3 regions of the Enterococcus sp. AMC1251 genome follow, and region 1 is predicted to be linked to each of the others. Evidence: riboswitches for the same ligand, from Rfam matches in the RefSeq annotation. Region 1 holds a riboswitch; each other region holds the start of a gene.
The links. A riboswitch is a leader RNA that binds a small molecule or an ion and turns the genes downstream of it on or off. The one in region 1 is predicted to bind magnesium.
Positions count from the first base shown of each region.

Region 2: linked by a shared signal. The riboswitch ahead of AC4BBR_RS10360 (phosphatase PAP2/LCP family protein) and the one ahead of AC4BBR_RS06405 (LCP family protein) in region 1 are both predicted to bind magnesium.
Region 3: linked by a shared signal. The riboswitch ahead of AC4BBR_RS12935 (LCP family protein) and the one ahead of AC4BBR_RS06405 (LCP family protein) in region 1 are both predicted to bind magnesium.

Region 1 is NZ_CM177098.1:1,376,657-1,381,899, forward strand. Features, by position in the region: gene AC4BBR_RS06395 (FtsW/RodA/SpoVE family cell cycle protein) at 1-882, opposite strand, end outside; gene AC4BBR_RS06400 (FtsW/RodA/SpoVE family cell cycle protein) at 879-2,060, opposite strand; gene AC4BBR_RS06405 (LCP family protein) at 2,057-2,983, opposite strand; M-box (ykoK) riboswitch at 3,260-3,429, opposite strand; gene alsS (acetolactate synthase AlsS) at 3,843-5,243, shown strand, end outside.
Region 2 is NZ_CM177098.1:2,185,085-2,190,327, reverse strand. Features, by position in the region: gene AC4BBR_RS10385 (EndoU domain-containing protein) at 1-1,006, shown strand, start outside; gene AC4BBR_RS10380 (hypothetical protein) at 1,033-1,344, shown strand; gene AC4BBR_RS10375 (hypothetical protein) at 1,615-1,908, shown strand; gene AC4BBR_RS10370 (hypothetical protein) at 1,898-2,194, shown strand; gene AC4BBR_RS10365 (hypothetical protein) at 2,226-2,960, shown strand; M-box (ykoK) riboswitch at 3,411-3,578, shown strand; gene AC4BBR_RS10360 (phosphatase PAP2/LCP family protein) at 3,852-5,243, shown strand, end outside.
Region 3 is NZ_CM177098.1:2,745,810-2,751,052, forward strand. Features, by position in the region: gene AC4BBR_RS12935 (LCP family protein) at 1-914, opposite strand, end outside; M-box (ykoK) riboswitch at 1,112-1,280, opposite strand; gene AC4BBR_RS12940 (DUF4303 domain-containing protein) at 1,547-2,044, shown strand; gene AC4BBR_RS12945 (DUF4809 family protein) at 2,108-2,503, opposite strand; gene AC4BBR_RS12950 (YusW family protein) at 2,740-3,576, shown strand; gene AC4BBR_RS12955 (alpha/beta fold hydrolase) at 3,720-4,484, opposite strand; gene AC4BBR_RS12960 (hypothetical protein) at 4,567-5,243, opposite strand, start outside.

The sequences.
Region 1 (5,243 bases):
TGCTTCGCCAATTACGGTGAAAATCATATCAGACTCTCTGACAGGAACATAAACTTGTAGATTCGATAGACCTTTTCCTAATAGTTCACCAGAACCGATTGCAGTTAACCCTCTTGCTTGTTGAAATGAAATAGAATCAGCGTATTCAAAAGGATTGAGCCAAGCATGGATCCGATTAAATTGATAAGGCTGAAAATGAAGGTAGGTAAGTATTTTTTGCCCTCGTTCTGTTAAAACTAATAAAATCCCGCTGATGCCAAGCGTTCCTAAAATTCCAAAACCGACCGCCAGAATTTTCCAAGAACAACCAGATACAAGTACGACACCAAGAAAAATTGAAATAAAAACTAAACTTGTTCCAAAATCTTTTTGATAAAACATTAATCCAAAGACAGGCAAGCTGACGAGTGATAATTCACCTAACAAATGAAAATCTTCATTTAATGTTGACGGACTTTTCGATTTTTGTCTTCTTCTTGTGACAATATAGGCCAGCATCAAAATATAGCCAAGTTTCATGAACTCTGATGGTTGAAATGAAAATGGTCCTAATCGAATCCAACGTTTTGTTCCTGTAGCAGCTGCCATAACGGGATCATGAAATTTTATAAGCAGTCCCATCAAGAACAACGACAAACCATAAAGTATAGGTGTAGCTTTCCATAAATATTTAATAGGAATGAACATCGTGATAAACATCGTACCCAGCCCTAAAACAGTCCATGATAATTGTTTCATTAGCAAAGGTGTAGCGGACTTAACAGAAGGATCGGCAGAGAAGGCTCCATACTGAGCGATAAATCCAACCAATATCAAAAGAAAAACAGGCAAGAGTAGAGCGTAATTTACGGGTTCATTTTTTAAAACAAACGATTTTCTCATAGCTGTCCTCCTTGTCGATTAAAGGTTTTGCGAATTTCTGTACCTCGAGCATTTAAAGCAATTCCTAGTGTAACACTTAATATCAGTAAACTAGAGCCACCATAACTAATAAATGGAAATGTTAATCCTGTCATTGGAATGTACCCTAAGAGACTTCCAACGTTTACAGCAACTTGAAGTAAAAGTAACATTCCACAACCGATATAAAGATAAGAGTAATAAAGTGTTTTTGATTTTATTGCTAATAAAAACAAACGACCTACCATAAAGAAAACTAAGAATAAAATACCCAAAGAAAAAATCAACCCTAACTCCTCAATACAAATAGCAAAAATGAAATCAGTGTCTGCAGCGGGTAAAAACCCTTTTTTCTGAATACTATTACCTAAACCAAGACCCCAAAATCCACCATTGTGCATCGCATAATAGGCATTTGAGGTTTGGAAGCCTTTGCCAGTAGGGTCGATGAAAGGATTTTGCATCACTTCAAAACGTGTGACCAAATAACTGAATTTTGTGGGCATCCAATTCATTGGAATCGACAATAATAAAACTGTTCCCAGCCGTTTCAATGCAACAAATCCAATCAAAGCAAGCGAAATAAATAAAGGAGAAAGCCCACTAGATAAAAATAACACTAATACAAGGATAAAAATCATGGACGCTCCAGCAATATTTGGTTGAAGAGCAACAAATATCATAAAAAAGAATGAAACTAAAAGTGACTGCTTATGATTTTTAAAAGAAAATGGAACTAACCTGTCATTTTTTGATAAATTAGTAGAAAGGTAAAGAATAAGTACCAAAGGAACTAATTCAGATGGTTGAAACAAAAGAAAGCCTAAATTGATCCAACGCTTTGCACCGCCTACACTTGTTCCAATAATTGGTAAAGCGATTAGCGAAAGAAACGTTAACATGAGTAAAAAATGCAACATTCTAGGTTTACGTAAGACATTCAAATTGATCCGGTAAACAAAACTCAAACAAATCAAGCTTATAACGAAGGAGATTGTTTGCTTGATGGCCTTACTAGCTGTTCCTAATTCACTGTCTAATAATTGATAAGAGCTAGAACTATAAACCATTAAGATACCTACGATACATAAGATGAAATAAGGGATTAAAATATAAAAATCTAAATAATGTAGTTTAGATAAACGCTTGTACTTTTTCATCTTTTTGCCCCATCATCCAAGAAATCGCGAATAGCTTGCTCATTTTGCTGTTCGTCGAATTCCAAAACACTGCCTGCTTCAGTGTGATCATTAAATGACCAGCTTCCTTTAACCGGTACAGATAATGTTTCCATATTTTTTACATTCCCCGTAAGAAAGTCTTTTGCTAAATCTACAAGAAGATTTGTAGGTATATTTGTATCTAAGTAGCCAACAGCTTCACCAGCAATTTTTGGTAGTTGAAGAATTGGAATGGCATTTTTTGATTGTTTAGCTAAGGCATCCATAACCTGCTGCTGTCTTCTAACACGACCGAAGTCGCCTTCTTCGTCCATTCTAAATCGAGCATATTGCAACAGCGTATTGCCATCCATGACTTGTTTTCCTTTTTTGATATCTACATTGTCTAGATTAATGTCTTTTTCAGCATCAATTTCAATTCCTTTTGGATAAAGGTCATTAATCAATCGGATAAAATTATTGAAATCAGCTGAAACATAATAATTGATTGGTAATCCTAATGAATCATTAAGAACTTTTTTAGTCAATTCTGCTCCGCCAAAGGCGTAAGCAGCGTTAATTTTCTCTAAACCGTACCCTGGGATTTCGACATAGGAATCTCTCATGATTGAAACAAGTTTTGGTTGTTTTGTTTCACTATTATAATGAGCAACCATAAGAGTATCTGCTCGCCCGCCATCTTCGTCATCTTCACGACCGTCATCCCCAATCAACATGATAGTGATTTCTTTCGTATTCGTTTGTTTATCACCAGAAAAATTATTATTCTTAGATGAATTTATTTGTGATTGAGCGTTTTTTTTTCCTTTATGAAAGTTGATTACAGCATAACTTCCGAGCGCTGTAAGGAGAAGAAGTGTACAAAGAATGATAGAAATAATGACTTTTTTTACTGTTTTCATTTTTTATTCCTCGCTAATCATTTTAATCGATCATCAAATAAAGTTTGCATTAGGAATTGACTTAGATGTCGTTTTAAAAGTTTTTTATGCTAAAAATAATGAGAGTGTTGACTTCATATAGACTAAGAAAGTTAGCATTGGTATCGCCGAACGCCTTTAGTTATATTTATTTCCACCTCCAGAAAAATCAGAAGTACAACAGCATTATTTATCAAAAAAACCTTCGCTTAAAATAACTCAGCGAAGGGGGATTGATTTTAGCACAAAAAGAGCTTTTCATCATTCTCATCGTTGAGTTTTAGCACTATGAAACGTAAAAAGCTGAGCTTTTAGCTACTTTGTGAAAAGCCTTAATTCGACAATTCCTGTCCTACCCATTCCTGTCTTTCGACATTTTTGAGCAGTAGCCTGTGTTTCCATAGGAGCCTCACCTAACAAGTTATTTAGATCGTCTTAAATATAATGAATATATTTGTTGAAGTCAACAAAGTAAATATTAATTTTTTTATAATATATTTACTTAAAATAAAAATATTTTGTTATTTTAAGTGCAGAATTCTGTCTTCAAGGGATTCGTGCAGCGGAATTGGATGTATCAAAAAAAACATCAAATTATTTTCTTTACTTTTTCTTAAACATAAGTAAAAAATTGAAATTTGATACTGATTTGAAATAAAGATTCTGCTGATTTTTTGTCAAACAAATGATTAAACAAAAAATAGTTTGCATGCTATAATAAAAAAAAGGTTATTTAACTGTACTATAAAGAAGACGTTTTTTACTGATTGTTCGTTCTATTTCTTTTTAAATAAGTACTTTAATGGAAAGGAACACGATTATAAAAGGAGTGTAACAGAAGATGGATAAAAGCAAAAATGGCGCTGAAGTGATTGTAGAAAGCTTGAAAAACCACCAAGTTAATTATGTCTTTGGAATTCCAGGAGCAAAGATCGATAGTTTGTTCAACGCACTCGTGGATGATGGTCCAGAATTGATCGTAACTCGTCACGAACAAAATGCAGCGTTTATGGCAGCAGCAGTTGGACGTTTGACTGGAAATCCAGGTGTAGTGGTTGCGACAAGTGGACCTGGAGCGAGTAATCTGGCGACAGGGTTAGTGACAGCTACAGCAGAAGGAGATCCTGTACTAGCGATCGGAGGTCAAGTGAAGCGAAGCGATTTACTAAAATTAACGCATCAAAGCATGAACAATGCAGCGTTATTTGAACCGATTACCAAGTACAGTGCGGAAATTCAAGATCCTGAGACCATTTCAGAAGTCCTAGCAAATGCTTTTCGGTTGGCGAAATCGTCTAAAAAAGGTGCTAGTTTTATTAGTATCCCTCAAGATGTTGTCGATGGTTCCGTTGAATCTGATAGTATCAGACCGTTAATTGATCCGAAAATTGGTTCTGCTTCGTCAGAAGATATACAATATCTTTCTGAACTAATTCAAGCAGCAGAGTTACCCGTTCTATTAGTGGGTATGAGAGCTTCGACTGAAAAGGAAGCAAAAGCAATTCGAGAAATTGTACTTAAAACGAAAATTCCAGTTGTTGAAACTTTCCAAGCAGCTGGGGTGATTTCTAAAAAATTGGAAGACCATTTTTTTGGACGAATTGGTTTGTTTCGCAATCAACCGGGCGATATGTTGTTAAAACGTAGCGACTTAGTTATCGCAGTAGGCTATGATCCAATTGAATATGAGGCTAGAAATTGGAACGCTGAAGGGGAAGCACAAATTATAGTTATTGATGACACACCTGCTGAAATCGATCAATATTTTCAACCAGAACGGGAATTGATCGGTGATATTGCAGAAACGTTAACTGTTCTATTACCAAGTATTCAGGCGAAAATGTTATCCAGAAAAAACACAAAATATTTGGAAACATTGCATGAAAACCTAGTGAAACGGGATGATGTAAAAGAGCGAACAGAAAATGGATTGATTCATCCTTTAGAAGTCATCGATACCTTGCAAAGTATTGTAACAGATGAGATGACGGTAACTGTTGACGTTGGTAGCCACTATATTTGGATGGCTCGTCATTTTAGAAGTTATGAACCAAGACATTTGCTTTTTAGTAATGGCATGCAAACATTAGGCGTAGCACTTCCTTGGGCAATTTCTGCAGCATTAATTCGACCTAACACACAAATAATATCAGTTTCAGGTGATGGTGGATTCTTGTTTTCAGCCCAGGATCTTGAAACAGCAGTTCGCAAGAAACTGAAAATTATTCATTTGATTTGGAAT
Region 2 (5,243 bases), 810 kb from region 1:
GGATTCTTTGATAGAAAAATTAAGTAACATGAACATCATGGGCTACGAAACAATGGCAAGAGGGTCATTTTCTAACGGCGTAAATAGTGCCGGTGTCGCCATGCCTAAAATGAAAGTGACATTAGAAGACCTTTTAGGAAATAGTTCTCCCCTAACGGACTATCTTCGTGTAGAATATAATCAGATGAAGCAACAAATCGGTGAAGTCAGTTTTGAAGACTATAAAAGAATGGCTTTTGCGGATACCTCTTTTGATTACTATTCTAGAAAAGAAGAAATAAAGGATTTAGCTGTAACATTAGTGATAAATGGTGCATTACTAGCAATAGGCGGCGCATTACCGTGGCCAGTCATGGTGGCGTTAGGACTGACTTCTGGTGGAAAGAATATCAGTGATGCGTGGCGAGGAAAAGATCTATTTACAGGCAAAAAGCTATCTGCAGGAGACCGTATTTTACGAGGATTATCGGGCATTGCGGATGTAGCCTTGGCGGGGTATGGAACGTATAAAGGACTTAGACCACGAAAAGGAACGACGAAGGTGGTTGTTTCAGAGAAAGCCAGTGGGGCTAAAGTACCTAAAGTTGAAATTCCTGAACAAAGTTTGAAACATGCAAATGTCGGAGATTTTACTGTCAATCCTTCTACAGGTAAAGTGTCCAAAATGAAAGGTGGCGGACATGGACAATCTAACATTGATTTCTTAAAAGAAAATGGGTTTGAAATAAATATTGAAAAAACTTACCCTAATGGTGTTAGAACTGGAAATGTACCACACCATAAAACACCATCTAAACGTACTGGAACAGGGCAATCATGGTTTCCAGAAAATTGGACAAGTAAAGATATAGAGAGTGCAGGACAACATATTACTAGCCAACCAAACTTTGCAAGTGCTAAAAATGGTGAAGTTATTTTTGGAGATTATAATGGTGTACGAGTTGGTATAATAAAAACTGATGGAAAAATTGGAACCATTTTTCCAGATGGTACGAAACAACCATAAATAATTATTTAATTGGGAGAAAAATTATGAATATATCTAATCAAATTAAAGAAAATTTAGAAGAACGAAGAAGTATAAATGAAGAAGATGACTTTGGGCTTGAAAAAAGTTGGGCAAACTTGACCAATATTTTATCCATAAGTGAAGATGAAACTATCAATTATTTGAAGAACTGTTCTAAAGAAGATATATTATTAATTAGTTCGGTTTTTGATGATGTTTCCGAAAAATTACAAAGTAGAAAATTTATTTCTTGTTTGAGAGAACTTGATAAAAAGTATCCTGATTTGAAATTAGCATTTTTTATTGATGATGCTGAAAGTTACATTGAAAATTAAATACAAAAGGCACTTTACTACCTGATTAGTGTCAGTTAGTAAAGCCTTGACTAGTTAAGAAGTAACTCACTAATCAAGTTGCCAGTAGCTAAAAAAGCTAGCTGTATTTATTGTACAAAAGTTCAAGACACGACACTTTCTATTAGTTGGAAAGTGTCTTTTTTTAATTCAGTTAAGGCTATTTTCATCCCTAATAGCCGATTAATCTAAATAAATATGAACTTTTTACAAAATGTTATGTTTTTTTAGATTTATATGGCTAATGAACCGATGAAGGAAAAAGAATTTCGTTCAAGACGAGCGCGACTAACCTTAGAAGAGTTACAGAAACAAGGCGTCGATGCCGCAGTCGTTCTAGGAAGCATTCAGAAGCAAGCGAAGAACTTGGCTAAAGCTGAATATGCTTTGTTAGTGTCTCAAGGGACGTTGTATCGATTGGACAATGAACAATTAAAAAGAGTCAGTCAGTTTTGGGTCAATAACTGGCTAGTTGACCAATTAAAAATTCCTTATGAAGGACCAAAAGATAAAACGGAAGGGCTGGTGAATTGGTTTGGCAGATAAAATTACAGTGAATCCTGGTGAGTTATCCGATATTACAAGTAAGATTCAAAGCGTTGTTAGCGAATTAGAATCATCCTACAGTTCCTTACAAACTATTACAGGAAGTGAGTATTATGTGGAAGGAATGGCGCAAGGACAAGTCGCACTGTTCAATGTTGTGACAGCTCGCATGGAAGAATTGATTTCCCATTATGCTCGATTAGGAGAGTATGTGACCTATGCAGGAGAAACCTTTGTGGAGTTGGATCAATCGGTCAGTAGCGACATAAAGTCAAAGGAGAAATAATAGTCAGTAGTTTTAGGAAATGAGGGTAGGTATGAAAGATGTAAAATATAAAGAAGGTGAGTGGCAATCGCTATCTGAAGGAATCGTCCTATTAACCAGCTCAGGTCTATTCCAATGGCTCGCAGAAGCGGATCGTATCAGTGATGATGCAAAAAGCTTTTGCGACACATATGATGTGGATCACGCTATAGACATAGATACAGCTAGTAATACAAATTATGAAGAATTAGAAAACCGATTAATCTTATTACAACAAGCTATTCAACATGTACCAGACACACTTTCTGGCGGAGTAGATCAGCCATTTTACAATGCGATGGATTCCTTGATAGAGAAATTAAGTAACATGAACATCATGGGCTACGAAACAATGGCAAGAGGGTCATTTTCTAACGGCGTAAATAGCGAAGGTGTCGCTATGCCAAAAATGAAAGTGACACTAGAAGATCTTTTAGGAAATAGTTCTCCCCTAACGGACTATCTTCGTGTAGAATATAATCAGATGAAGCAACAAATCGGTGATGTTAGTTTTGAAGAGTATAAAAATATGGCTTTTGCGGATACCTCTTTTGATTACTATTCTAGAAAAGAAGAAATAAAGGATTTAGCTGTACTCTTAGCCATAAACGGCGCATTACCGTTACCAATTATGGTGGCTTTGGGGCTAAGCACAGGTGGAAAGAATATCAGTGATGCTTTATGCGGGAAAGATCTGTTTACAAGGGTTTCTGGCAAGAATAGCCGATTAATTTTTTGGGGTTCATAGAACTGTTTCAATACGCGATAAACAGAAGAAACAGAGACCTTCTTTTGACGGCAATTTTGCTCATAGACGTGGTATTTTTAGATGATCTCGAAGAAAGTGAAGCTTTCTTCGAGATCAAGTAGCACTTTTCAATAAGGTTTGTGTCTTCTTTGATGCCACGATGAGGACAAGAGTGAACTAAATAATCAATGTACCAGAAAATACTTGGCAGATTCGACCCTTAATGCGTTCTTTTTTTAAAAAAATTCATCGAAAGTAATGTTTTAGCCGACTTCATTCTAAAGAATATAAAGGTGTCTTTTCTATTATTTGACATTAAAAAAGATGCCGGTGATTTCTCACCAATATCAGAAAGTATAGAGCCATTTTTTTAATTAAGAAAAAATAAAGACTTTTAAAATTACTTGAAAAATATTCTTTTCAGCGTTATTATTTAAAAAATAAATAATTAACTAACCTTGTTAGGTGAGGCTCCTATACAAACATAAGCTATTGCGCAGCAACGTCGAAAGACGCCAATGTGTAAAATAGGAATTGTCGGATTAAGGCTTTTCATAAAATAGCTAAGAACTTTTCTTTACGTTGTATAGTGCTAAAACTCGGACGATGAGATTGATTGAACGTCAAACGTCGTAGTGAATTGTTTGGCTTTTTTGTTTTCTTACGATAGAATTGATAATCAAGTACATAATCTTTAGTTATCTACTTTCGCGCATACACGAATAATTAAGAAATACTCTGTTAGAATACGTATGTCTTTTGAAATATGATTTTAAGTGTTATTTTATTTTTTTATAAATGTAAATTCATAAAATAATCAAAATATTTATTTTATCCAAATAATTTGATAAGCAAAAATAAACTGAATGCAACAATGAAGGGATTTATCACATGTATACGTCGAAAGAAAAAAAGTTAACGCCTGCAATCTTAGGTTTACTGTTTTTTTTAGTGCTCACTTTTTTAGTAGTCAATAATAGTTCATGGTTTAATTATTTAGATTCATCTATTTATAAATTTAATTGGAAACCTAATGAGCTCGTTACGAATATCATTAATTCATTTGCTAAAACAGCTACGATTGTTCCGATATTCGCTGTAAGTTTCCTTTTTTCTTTCCTTCTATGGAGAAAAAAGCAAAGAATTTTAGCATTTTGGATGAGTAGCAATGTGTTTGTGGTTAGCGTCTTAGGATTTATTCTCAAACACTCTATTGCTCGAACAAGACCGAACGTAGAACAATTGGCTGAAAGGACTTCGTACAGTTTTCCAAGTGGTCACTCTCTTTTAGCAATGTGTCTAGTGTGTTCTGTTTTATTGATCTTACCAATAGTGTATTCAAAAGATCAAAAAAAATATCAAGTACTAAAAATAGCATTGCTAGTGTATGTCTTATTAATTGGACTGAGTCGAATCTATTTAAGAGTTCACTATCCTAGTGATGTCATAGGAGGATTTCTTCTAAGTTATACTTGGGTGAATGGTTCATACATTTGTCTTCAAAAAATATATCTAAACAAAAAATTCTCAACAACTGAGGCAAAAACAAAATTTATACAACGAATAGTATTAAGTGTATTAACGATCATTTTGGTGATTGTTACGGGAACCTCTTTTTATGCAGCTAGTGTATTTAGAAATGTTCAAAAAACCGCAGATAAAATCTATCAGCCTCTTAATAGACCTACTAAAACAGTAGAATTAGAGAGTAATGAACCTGTTAGTTTTTTACTTTTAGGGATTGCAAATGATTCAAAGCGAAAAACAGACTTTCGAGCAAATACAATTATGGTAGTCACTGTTAACGATCAGCTAAAACAAACAACAATTACTAGTATTCCAAGAGATGCTTATGTAGAAATCGTTGGTAAAGATGGCGCTTATGACAAGATTAATCATGCCCACTCTTTCGGTGGTGAAGAAATGATGGTTGACACGGTGGAACAATATTTAGATATACCAATTAATCATTATTTCGTCATTAATATGGATGGACTAGCTTCATTGGGAGACGCTGTCGGAGGTGTGACAGTTAATAATGATTTTGAGTTTGATGCTGAAGGAATTCATTATCCTCAAGGAAAACAACATTTGAACGGATGGGAAACACTTCAATATGCTAGAATGCGCTATGAAGATCCTTTAGGTGATTATGGTAGACAAAAAAGACAGCGAGAAGTGACTATTGAACTAGTAAAAGAATTGACGTCAATAAAAAACGTTTTTCGTTATCAAGAGTTATTAGATGTGATTGGTGAAAATGGACAGACGGACATGACCCTT
Region 3 (5,243 bases), 1.4 Mb from region 1:
TATTGATCTTTCAAAAATGCCTTAATCGCCTCAGCATTCTTTTGTTCATCAAGCTCGATTACACTTCCTGATTCAGTATAATCATTAAAGTTCCAAGAATCTTCAACTGGAACGGAGAGTGATTTTAAAGGTTTCACTTTCCCAGTAAGAAAATCCTTTGCTATATCAATTAATAAACTCGTCGGCACATTTGTATCGATTTTTCCAACCATTTTCCCAGCGACTTGAGGTAATTCCCAAATTGGAATTAAATCTTTAGACTGCTCAATTAGCGCATCCATCACTTGTTGCTGGCGTCTGATACGACCAAAATCGCCTTCTTCATCCATTCTAAAACGAGCATATTGCAATAAACTATTTCCATGCAATATTTGTTCTCCTTTAGGAATATCCACGCCATCTAAATTAATCTCTTTTTCAGAGTCAATCTTGACCCCTTTAGGATAAAGCTCATCAATAATATCACTAAATTCTTTAAAGTCTAAGACAACATAATAATTGATCGGCAAATCAAAATTCATCTTCAACACATCTTTTGTCATTTGTGCACCACCATATGCGTATGCAGCGTTTATTTTATCTTGCCCGCCATCTGGAAATGTTACATAACTATCTCTCATGATTGAAATCAGTTTTGGCTGTTTCGTTTTCCCATCATAGTGACCGACCATCAACGTATCTGAGCGACCTTGATCTTCATCATCGTCTCTAGAATCATTCCCAACAACCATAACCGTCAGCTCTTTATCACTCGTTTGTTCATCACCAGTAAAATTTTGATTTATATTAGGAAGTTTGGATCCACTTTTTTCTTTTGCCGTTTGAAATGATACTGCTGCATAACAGCCTGCACTCACGACTACAAGAAGGGTCGATAACAAGACAATTGTCACTATTTTTACAGATTTTTTCATTGTTTATTCCTTTCTAAACATAAAAATTGATTAGACTTGTTTCATATTTAAAGCAAAGCGTAGTATAGCACATGAAACTAATTAGCTCCAATTTTTCTTAGATAAAAGAAAAAATCCCTCACCAAGAATACTCAGCGAAGGGATTAGATTACAGGAGAAGGTAAACACATAATATTTCATGGATTTACAATTTAACCAGATCTTCTCTTCGTTGAGTTTTAGCACTATATAACGTAAAAAGCATTGCTTTTAGCTACTTTGAAAAACGCCTTAATTCGACGAATCTTGTCCTACCCGTACCTGTCTTTCGACATTTCTGAGCAGTAGCTTGTGTTTATATAGGAGCCTCACCTAACAAGTATTTAATTCAATTTAAACTATAAGCGTATCGAATCACAAAGTCAAATTAAATTTTAGCTAAATAATCTAAACTCATAACGATGCTTTTTAATAGAACGCTCTATAATTGTACTTTAAATAGAAGCGGTATATAATAACAGATACTATTAAATAAAACAATCTTTATATTTTCTTAAAAAACAGCTATCTTATTATAAAAATCAACTTTAGATAGACATTCATACTACTATCTGTTTCAATGTTTAAAGGACATAACATACGGAGGATGCAAAATGGACTATTTTTTAGAAAAGCAGCAAGAATTCTTTTTCAACTTTTTGACAGATAGCATCGATAACTTTTTATTAGATCATCCTGATGAAACGTTTTATGCCTTTGCTTTAGACTGCAATATTCATGAAGAAGGTGAAATCAACCTTTGTTTTAATACTGTGGAACTTTGGCAAGAAACAACGAATTATTATATGAGTAAGGGCCATAGCAAATCACAATTAGAAGATACGAAATACAATTCTAGAGACTGGGATGAAAATCAGCGCTTTGCTTCTCTGCACTTGTTTGATGATTGGGTAGAAGATGATCAAGATATCCAAACGGTTCTTGAGTGGCTTTGCCAGCAAATCATCCTTTTAACTGACAGTGAAACATACTTACGAATCCCAAAAACAGAGGATTTCAAGCTATTGGTTTACGATCATGATGAGAGTCCTTCTGATTCGCAAGAAAGATTTGAAAAAGTAGGGATGTCAGAACTTTTTCAAATAGAATAACAAAAAAGCAGGTCGGGACATCACTCTTACTTCGTCCCGACCTCAATTTTTTTACAAACTTGTCTAATTACTAAACGCTAATTTCTCCACATTGAAAAGAACATCCAAGATTTCATTCACTTTTTCTGTTAACTTTTTTTCATCTATAATTTGATCTTTTGTTTCAATTGTCACTGCATTATTCGAATAAGTCAAAAAATCATATTCTTCTTTAAGCGTAACTTGATAGTCATCTTTTTTATATAACGTATAATCATCAATAACATCCATCAGATAGTCTCGTGTATATCCATTTTTTAAAACAATCGCCGTTATCAAAGAATTAACTGTCAATACCTCCAAAGGAATGACCTGTTCATCTATTGTCAATGTGTAATTTTCATCTTCAATAATTCCGCAAGCATTACAGCCTCCATCTAACAAATTCACCGTTTTATTAATCGTTGCTTTTTTCATCATTACAGTTCCTTTCTACACTTCTCTTTACTTCTTTACACATTATATCAAAAATCAAAACATTATGAGTCAACTAACTTAATTCAATCAATTTTCTCTTTCATTGCCTACTCATAATAATAAAAAATTTCAAACATTATGAGAAATCACTCATTTATATTTACTTTATATCTACTTTGGATAATAATATAGGCAAGCTACTATTCATAAAATAGTAGCAAAAAAGAGGAGGTATTTTTATGAAATTTTTTAAAGGTATGATGGTTGCAGGATTAGCAATCAGCTTATGTTCCGCTAGTTTGGCAGTGGTGTCAAACTCAGCAGACGCAGCAACAGTAGTGGAGTCAAATTACAATAAGACAGTCACTTTATTCAATAAAGCGGACATCTTAACGTACACAGGGTTATCGTTAACCAGTTCAAATGTATCGTCTGTATACAGTGAACTTGTTAAAGCAAGTACTTGGGAAGCAGCTGGTTATTCATCATCAGATGCCACTGTAATTGCAAGAGATTTCAGTAGAAATTACTACAAATCAGTAAACTTATTACAAAAAATGACGTACCAAAAAGAGTTACATCTTAAAGTGATCTTGATTACGAAAGGGTATGTAAAAGCAGAATTCGGCTTACAATCATACTATGTTCCAGAAACGCCTGTAGTTCCTGAGAAACCCCAAGAACCTGAAACACCTACTGATCCAGAAACGCCAGAAGTTCCAGAAAAACCCGAAACGCCTGAAACACCTGTTACTCCTGAGCAATCCGATTTGAAAAAATTAGAAATTCAAGTAACCTACAAAACCGGGCAACAAGTCCAATTACAGTATCAAGTAAATTCAAACGGCACGATCAAAGCGCAATACCAAGATAAATCGAATAAAATTCAATTACAAGGCAGTGCTGCTGAAGAAAAAATCGAAGGTATCATTGCTGGCTTAGATCTAAAAAATGGTAGTGAAAAAGAAATCACTTCACATATTTTAAATAAACTAGGTAAAGGTACAAGCTACAAACAATTCCAATATCAAGGGCAATTTAACGACAATACACAAGTTAAATTTAAACTAAAATAAGCAATCCACAAAATAAAAACTAAGTGCCTGAAACACCATCCGAACAAAACATGAGAAAAGCTGAAATTCACCAATCTTAGCAAAGTAAGTTTCGCGAATTTCAGCTTATTTTCTGGGGTAGATCACTTTTGTTTGAGTTCGCTTTAACAATAAATTAATTCCTTTTCAAAAAAATCAGCAACGACCTCCATCATCTCCCCTTTGACCAGATGTCCCTCACCTTCACCAGTAATAAATCGACTACGTTTGGCATAAGACTCACTTTGAATCACTTGGTAAAAATTAGCCATATCCTCATAAGGAATTTTAGAATCTTGTGTCCCATGCCAGAATAAAACTGGACGCTGTGCTAACTTTTCAGGAACTTTTGAAAGATCATACTTCGCAACCCAGCTAAGCAATAAGGGCAAATCATATGGTACAAAAAAGTCCATTTCCACTGACCGCTCCATCACTCGATCAATATAACGCTGCGGTGCTGGTGTTCCCATCAGGCAAGCAGCTATTTTGATTTCTGGATGTTGAGTCAGCAAAGCACAGGTTGTGATTCCTCCCATCGAGACACCACCAACGCCAATTTTCCCTCCTTCGATCAACTGCTGTCTCTCAAAATGACGCACCAACTGGGTAAACTCAATAATATTGTATTGAATACTCGACCAAAAAGTTACTGACGGGATTGGTGAGATCGGTCCTGTTTTTCGTTCACCATGGTTCATTGCATCCGGTAAGATCACACGTATTCCTTTTTTCGCTAATTTCCGAGCTTGGGTCAGTGACAGTTCTTTCGCCGATTGCCAACCATGATAATATATCACTAAAGGCAACGTATTATTTTTCTCTTCCTCTGAGACAACTTCCAGAACGGGAATCTTTTTGATGTATCGATGTCTAACACTGATCTTCATGCTAATCACCTCCTATTAACAGGTCTTATTTATTGACGTGTATACTTTTAGTTAAAATTCACTATTTTTTTTAGATAGTATCTTATTGTTTATACTTTTTTCGTCTCTTTAAAAGTACTCTCAAGCGAAGAAGTGCCAAAAATAGCAAAAATACAGCGAATATTCGAATAAAAATAATGACAATCATTCCAAAAGAATTCTCTTTACGTTTAATGACTTTCTGATTTTCTTTTGCTGTCTTCAAAACTTTTGGTGGAACAGGATAATTGGTACTTCCTTCTTTTATAATATCACAGGCATCGGCATAATTTCCTAATCCATCACTTGCTCTAAGATACATTCTCCCCTCAATACCTTCTCGATTTAAATCAATACTAAATGCACCATTTTTATCTACCACCCCTTCCTGGTAATGGTACTCATCATTATCTGTGTAGAAAAGTTCAATGTGATAAGTATTTTTTAATGTTGGTGTTATGACCTCACCAGATATCGTTTTATTTTCTTTATTAAAATTCACCTTTGAAAAGAACGTTGTTGGCTTATCACTATTAACTAAATATGGAACATTTTTGTAATGATAAATGACTCCTTCTTCTGAAGTAAAACATAAATCCGTTGTATAGATACCTATTTTATCAGTTTTAACCGGATCTTTCTCATAATACATCTCTTTGATCTTAATCTCATCCCGATAAAAAATCGTTTCAATAAATCCACCATAACTATTCGTTGGCCCATTCAACACAAACGTTGCAA